DNA from 3 places in the Ensifer sp. ENS10 genome. Region 1 is predicted to be linked to each of the others. Evidence: predicted binding sites of a transcription regulator. Region 1 holds the regulator's gene; each other region holds the start of a gene.
The links. The regulator PhoB, encoded in region 1, activates phosphate uptake and scavenging genes when phosphate is short. The targets are predictions, from matches to a motif close to TGTCATNNANCTGTCAT.
Positions count from the first base shown of each region.

Region 2: a site for PhoB is predicted at 918-934, ahead of IB265_RS21745 (DUF1868 domain-containing protein). Genes of this name have one in related genera too.
Region 3: a site for PhoB is predicted at 1,467-1,483, ahead of IB265_RS21990 (NAD-glutamate dehydrogenase). Genes of this name have one in related genera too.

Region 1 covers NZ_JACVAS010000001.1:464,115-466,382, reverse strand. Annotated here, with positions in the region: gene IB265_RS02310 (GcrA family cell cycle regulator) at 304-825, shown strand; gene phoB (phosphate regulon transcriptional regulator PhoB) at 894-1,577, opposite strand; gene phoU (phosphate signaling complex protein PhoU) at 1,836-2,268, opposite strand, start outside.
Region 2 covers NZ_JACVAS010000006.1:255,343-257,610, forward strand. Annotated here, with positions in the region: gene IB265_RS21740 (glutathione S-transferase family protein) at 1-110, opposite strand, end outside; gene IB265_RS21745 (DUF1868 domain-containing protein) at 132-866, opposite strand; gene mtgA (monofunctional biosynthetic peptidoglycan transglycosylase) at 971-1,744, opposite strand; gene IB265_RS21755 (polyprenyl synthetase family protein) at 1,890-2,268, shown strand, end outside.
Region 3 covers NZ_JACVAS010000006.1:322,214-324,481, reverse strand. Annotated here, with positions in the region: gene IB265_RS21990 (NAD-glutamate dehydrogenase) at 1-1,241, opposite strand, end outside; gene pdxY (pyridoxal kinase PdxY) at 1,527-2,268, shown strand, end outside.

The DNA of each region.
Region 1 (2,268 bases):
AATAAAACCAAGCCTTGCAGTGCAACAGAGAAGCCCGTTTCCCGGCGGCGAAAAAATCGCCCGGAAGGGCTTGCAAAAATGCAACGCCAGCCGAGCAAGTTGGGGAAAACTACGAAATCGATTCGGCGTGAATCCCGGGACTCTTGCCACGGAGTCCGACGGTCAGTACGTTAACATTCAATTACTAGACGCATGCGGCGGACCTAGTCACCAAAAGAGTTATCGCGTTTGCAACCTCGGGATTCAACCGGGGTGCGGTGAGGGATTCTGCCATCCCCAACGCTGAGAACGGAGAGTGCAGAAATGAACTGGACTGACGAGCGGGTGGAGAAACTGAAGAAGCTTTGGTCCGAGGGCCTGAGCGCAAGCCAGATCGCGGCACAGCTCGGCGGCGTCAGCCGTAACGCTGTCATCGGCAAGGTTCATCGCCTGAGCCTTCCAGGCCGTGCCAAAGCCGGCGGCAGCACCACTGCGGCGGCCCGCCCGAAGCGGCCGACCTCGGCGCCGCGCGCTCCGAACTACGCCTCGCGCGTTTCGACCCGCACCGTTGCCCGTCCGTCCGGCGCCACCGTTCTCAAGGAAGAGATCGAAGTCGATCTCGTTGCCGAGCAGGATTTCAGCATCCAGACCGACGTGGTCGTGCCGATGTCGCGCCGCCTCGAGCTAACCCAGCTCACGGAACGCACCTGCAAGTGGCCGATCGGCGACCCGCTGAAGGAAGAGTTCCACTTCTGCGGCAACGATTCCCCGGAAGCTTCGCCCTATTGCAGCTTTCATGCGCGGCTTGCCTACCAGCCGTCCGCCGAGCGCCGTCGGATGCGCTAAGGATCCGCACAGGACCAAAACGAAAGGGGCCGATCGGCCCCTTTTTTATTGACTTCTGTTTGCCCTTCTCAGCTTTCGAGCGAGTAGCCGGCGCCGCGCACGGTGCGGATGACATCAGGCATGGTCGAGAAGTTCAGCGCCTTGCGCAGGCGGCCGACATGCACGTCGACGGTCCGCTCGTCGACATAGATGTCGTGGCCCCAGACGCCGTCCAGCAACTGCGAGCGCGAGAAGACACGGCCCGGAGAGGACATCAGGAACTCCAGCAGGCGGAACTCTGTCGGCCCCAGGCGAACTTCGCGGCTGCGGCGATGGACGCGATGGGTTTCCCGGTCGAGCTCGATGTCGCCGCAGCGCAGCAGCGTCGAGAGAACTTCGGGCTTCGCCCGGCGGAGCATCGCCTTGACGCGGGCCATCAGCTCCGGCGTGGAGAAGGGCTTGACCACATAGTCGTCGGCACCGGTCGCCAGACCGCGAACGCGCTCGCTTTCCTCGCCGCGCGCCGTCAGCATGATAATCGGCAGCCGCTCCGTCTCCGGGCGCTGGCGCAACCTACGGCAAAGCTCGATGCCGGAGACGCCAGGCAACATCCAGTCGAGGATCAGAAGGTCGGGCAGGCGTTCCTGTAGCCGGATCTCCGCCTCGTCACCCCTGAGGATCGTATCGACGTCGAAGCCTTCAGCTTCCAGATTGTAACGCAGCAGGACGCTCAGCGCCTCTTCGTCTTCGACCACGGCGATTTTTGGCAACATCAGGTAACGTCTCCTTACCGCGAGCGCCGCGCGGGTCCAGCGGACCGGCCGGCACTCAGACACTCTAAATCTGGAGCACATCCGCCGTTTTCAAAGGCGGGGCGAAAACCGCATGCTTCAGATACAGGAATTCGGGGCCGCGACCGAAGCCGCGACCGGATGATATTCATGGGGCATGCATTGCGAACGGCGCGTTTAACGCCAGAGCGGGATGAGGAAAAGTGTATGCGGTTGTCCCCCGCATCCCGCTCCAACCTTCTAGTCGTTGACCGAGCCCAACGTCGACGTGTTGTCATCCTTCGGGCGCTCGCCCTCCGGCTGGGCACCCGTCGCCATGTAATAGATCGTCTCGGCGATGTTGGTCGCGTGGTCGCCGATACGCTCGATGTTCTTGGCACAGAACAGAAGATGCGTGCAGGGCGTGATGTTGCGCGGATCTTCCATCATGTAGGTGAGCAACTCGCGGAACAGCGAGGTGTAGATCGCGTCGATCTCCTCGTCGCGCTCACGAATGCTGTTGGCCTTTTCCGGCGAACGCGACGCATAGACGTCGAGCACTTCCTTGAGCTGCACCAGAGCGAGCTCGGCGAGGTGCTCGAGACCGCGGGCGAGCTTGCGCGGGATGCCCGAACCGGCAACCGCGATCACGCGTTTGGCAGTGTTCTTGCCGAGGTCGCCGACACGCTCCAGG
Region 2 (2,268 bases), on a different contig from region 1:
GGAATGACCACGTCCTCGAAGGCGATGCCCGCGGCGGTCATCGCCATCCAGGGCCGCATCGACCAGGACGAATAGTTCTTGTTGCCGACGTAAAGGGTAAGTCCGGTCATCTACATTCCTTGATGCTGGCCTTAATTGCTGGCCGTGATTGCTGATCTGTCCGAGAAAACGATCAGTTCCTCGAAATGGTTCATGTCCTCGAACGAGCAGAAGGCCGGCGGATCGAGCTCGATCACCGGCGCCCGCTCCCTGAGGCAGGCGAGTTGTTCGCTCAACATTTCCTGCCAGCGCGGCAGTGCCGCGTCATCGAGCCAGTCGATGACATAGGCGAAGGTGATGTGAAACGCATAGTCGTCATGATCAGGATGGCGATAGCCGAAGACTTCGGCGAAAGCATCGCGCCAGGCCTTGAGGCAAGCCCGATCGGCGACGCTGTCGCCTTCAAGCGCGAGACCGGTTGGCGTGATCTCGGTCACGCGGGCACGGAAGGGCTGCAACGGCGCAAAGTGCCTCAGCCGCGCACAGTAGTGTTCGGTCATCACATCGATCGGTGTATCGAGCGCCATATCGACGGGCCAATAGGGTAGCCTGCGACGATATTCGATGATGCCCTGGAAGATCGTCATGTGCAGGCTGGACGGATGCGTGAAGGCGAACTGCCCCGCCTCGGGCATCGCCATCAGACGCTCGCGCACGGCAAGCACGGCCGTCTCGGACGGCGATCCGGCGGTGACGTGGGAGACGACCGTGTTGCCCGGCTCACGCAGGAAGCGGCCGTCCGTGGCGTAGCGGGTTCCGATATGCTTCGGCGGAATGGTGTCCGCGTTGCGGCCAAAGGCGAGAAGCGAAGGGGAAATCGAGGTCATGGGAGCGATCGGGCCTTTTGAATGGAGAGAGGGCCCAGATGGCAGAACTCTACGAAGCCAGGATGACATCCCCCGGCAACCGCATCCAATGAAAAGGTCTGATCTCAATCATAAAGGCAGGTGATGTAGCCGCCGGAGCGGCTGGCGCGACGCTCGATCAAATTCGCCAGACGCTTGAGCCCACGGCCGGGTTTGCCGGCATTGCGCTCTTTCGGGTTGGGCAGCGAAACCGCAAGCAGTGCGGCCTGCCGGCGCGAGAGCTTCGCCGCGGAAACGCCGAAATGGTGGCGGGCCGCCGCCTCGATACCGTAGATCCCATCACCCCATTCGGCGACGTTCAAATAGATCTCCATCATCCGCCGCTTGCTCCAGACGAAATCGGCAGCGACCGCCAGCGGCAGCTCCATGCCCTTGCGCAGGAAGGAGCGGCCGTTCCAGAGGTAGAGGTTCTTGACCGTCTGCATCGGGATGGTGCTGGCGCCACGGGTCGATTCCCCTTCAAGCGCATCCTCGACCACGCCGCGCATCTGGCCCCAGTCGACGCCGTCATGGGCGCAGAACTGACCGTCCTCCGACATCATCACCGATTGAACGAGCACCGGCGAGATGTTCTCGAAATCGACCCATTGGCGGTCGTAGCCGCGAAGCAGAACGAGATCGCGCAGCATCAAGGTGGAGACCGGGTGGACGAACTCGACGAGATAGAGAACGATCAGCACATAGGGCAGGGCAACGAAACCCAGGACAGCCAGGATGATCTGGCGGCGTTTCTTGCGCAACGTCCGGCGAAGCGAAGACCAGCGACTGGAAGGCACTTCGCCCTCCTCGCGCGCTTCCGGAACGACGTTCACGGCCTGACTGTTCACCTCGCTGTCCATCCGCTTCTCTTAGTGTATGGTCCGGCAAAGTTGAACGGGCTTTCTGGTAAAAGGCAAGGCGCCCAGGCGGCTGTCCCAGGGAAAGCGCGCCGCTGCGACACGAATCCCCGTTGAAAGCCCTCTTCGCCCGTGCCAAAGAGCGCGCATGAGCCAGGACACATCGCCCTTCACCCGCCGCCTCACCGGCAATGCCCGCGCCGTCGAAGCTCTGCTCGAGCGCCTGCTCGGCTCGGCGACGGCGGTCGACGAGATTGCGCGACCAGCAAACCTGCTCGCGGCCATGCGGCACGGCGTGCTGAACGGCGGCAAGCGGCTGCGCCCCTTTCTGGTGATCGAATGTGCGGATCTTCTCGGCGGCAGCTTGGATGCATCCTTGCGCGTCGGGGCGGCGCTCGAATGCGTCCATTGCTATTCCCTCGTCCATGACGACCTGCCGGCGATGGACGACGACGATATCCGCCGCGGCCAGCCGACGGTGCACAAGGCCTTCGACGAGGCAACCGCGATCCTCGCCGGCGACAGCC
Region 3 (2,268 bases), on a different contig from region 1:
ATGACCGAGACAAAGCGGTCGAAATGGTCGATGCGCGGCAGGACGCGGATGCGCGGCCGGTCGCCGAGTTCGTTGATCTGTTCGCAGAAGGCGGCGAGCAGACCGACATCGATCTGGAAGAGGTCGTCGCGCGGATAGGATTCGAGCGTGTTGTCCAGCATCTTGCCGGAGTGGCTCTGCGGGTCGTAGCCGAAATGGTCGACGATCTTCTCGATCTTGTGGCGCAGCAACGGGATTTCAGCCGCCTGGCGGGTATAGGCCGAGGAAGTGAACAGGCCGACGATGCGCAACTCGCCGGCGACATTGCCGTCGGCATCGAAGCGCTTGATGCCGATATAGTCCATATAGGCCCGGCGATGGACGACCGATTTCACGTTGGCCTTGGTGACGATCAGGAAATCGGGGCCGTCGAGGAAGGCGAGGATTTCCGGCGTGGTCAGTACTGCGTCCTTGCCCTGGCGCAGAACGCGCACGTCGGGGTTGGAGAGGATGCCGAGGCCCCTGCCCTTGCCGCGCTCGACCGTCGCCTTTCCGCCCTTGCCCGAGTAGGTATACTCGCGCATGCCGATAAAGGTGAAGTTGTTGTCGCGCAGCCAGCGAAGGAAGGCGAGCGCCTCATCACGGTCGCTTTTCTTGCGCGAGGCGTTGTAGGCCTCGAGTTCCTGCACGGCCTGGTCGAGCAGCGCCGTCATCGCCGGCCAGTCGTGTACCGTCTGGTGTACCTGCTCCAGCACGTCGCGGATGCGGTTGCTGAGCTGCTCGGCTTCGACGGGCGCCAGCTTCGTCAAGTGGATCTGGATGTGGCTGACGCGGTGCGCCGGATCGCTTGCCTCTTCCGGATCGAAGAGTTTTACCGGCTTGCCCGGTTCCTTGACCAGGATGGGATGGATCGCAAGGTGGATATCGCGGTGCGTGCTGGTGATTTCCCCCATGACCGAATCATAGAGGAACGGCATGTTGTGTTCTGTGATCGCGATGATCGAAACCTCGGTGCCACCCGGCGCGACGCCGGCGACGGTTTCGACCGAAACTTGCGGCTTGCCGCCATCCCAGCGGGCGAGTTCACGATGCGCATGGGCTGCAATCAGCGCCAGCATGTCCGCCGAATAAAGATCGAGGTCATCGTTGCTGGCCCCACCGAAGAGGCTCTCCGGCGCCAGCGCGTCGACGCCCAGTTTGATGGCGGCCGCCTTTGCTGCGTCGATGTGTCTGTCCCGCTTCGGATTGTATTTCACGCCCATGAAGTCTCTCCCACTCATGATAGGCCAAACCCTATCAGAACCATGGCTAATGGCGACCGCTTTTTACGCCGATTTCGGCAAAATCGAGCCGAAAATTGGAGAATTTCACGTGAAAACAGCTTAAATCCATTTAAATCGAAGGCAATTTCGCGAAAATTGCTCGAAAATCGATGAAAAAGCACGAAAACGCCAGCGGCTTCCACCGGACCTATCTGCCATCGCCTGTTGACAGGGCGGTGACAGTCGGGTGATCAGAGTTTGTAGACCGAAGGATTGGACTCGTCGATGCCCGAAATGCCCTCCCTGCCCGGCGCCGTCATCGTCATCTCGAGCCATGTCGTGCGTGGCAAGGTCGGCAACCGGGCCGCGGTGTTCGCGTTGGAGACGCTGGGGCATCCGGTCTGGGCACTGCCGACAGTCATTCTTCCCTGGCATCCCGGACACGGGCGCTCGACCCGCGTCACCATTTCAGACGCGGATTTCCAGTCGATGATCGACGATCTCATTGCCGCGCCCTGGGTCGGGGAGGTGCGCGCCGTGCTTTCGGGCTATCTCGGATCGCCCGGTCAGGCCGAAGGTGTCGCGCGGTTGGTGACGGCTTTTAGGGAACGTAATCCCAAGCTGATCTACGCTTGCGATCCCGTCATTGGCGACGCCGGCGGGCTCTATGTTCCGGAGGCGACCGCGACGGCCATCCGTGACCAGCTGCTGCCGCTCGCCAACCTGGCGACGCCGAACCGCTTCGAGCTCGCCTGGCTCGCCGGCGCGACGCTGGAAACCAATACGGCGATCCTCGATGCCGCCCTCGGCCTCGGTCCGGCCCGCGTGCTGGTGACCTCAGCGGTGCCGATGATGAGCGGCGGTACCGGCAATCTCTTCCTTTCGGGCAATCACGCGCTGCTCGCCGAACATCGGCTCGTCGAGAACCCGCCGAATGGCACCGGAGACTTGCTGACTGCCCTGTTTCTCGCGCGGCTTCTCGAAGGACTATCGGAAGAGCGCGCATTGCAGATGGCGACCGCAAGCG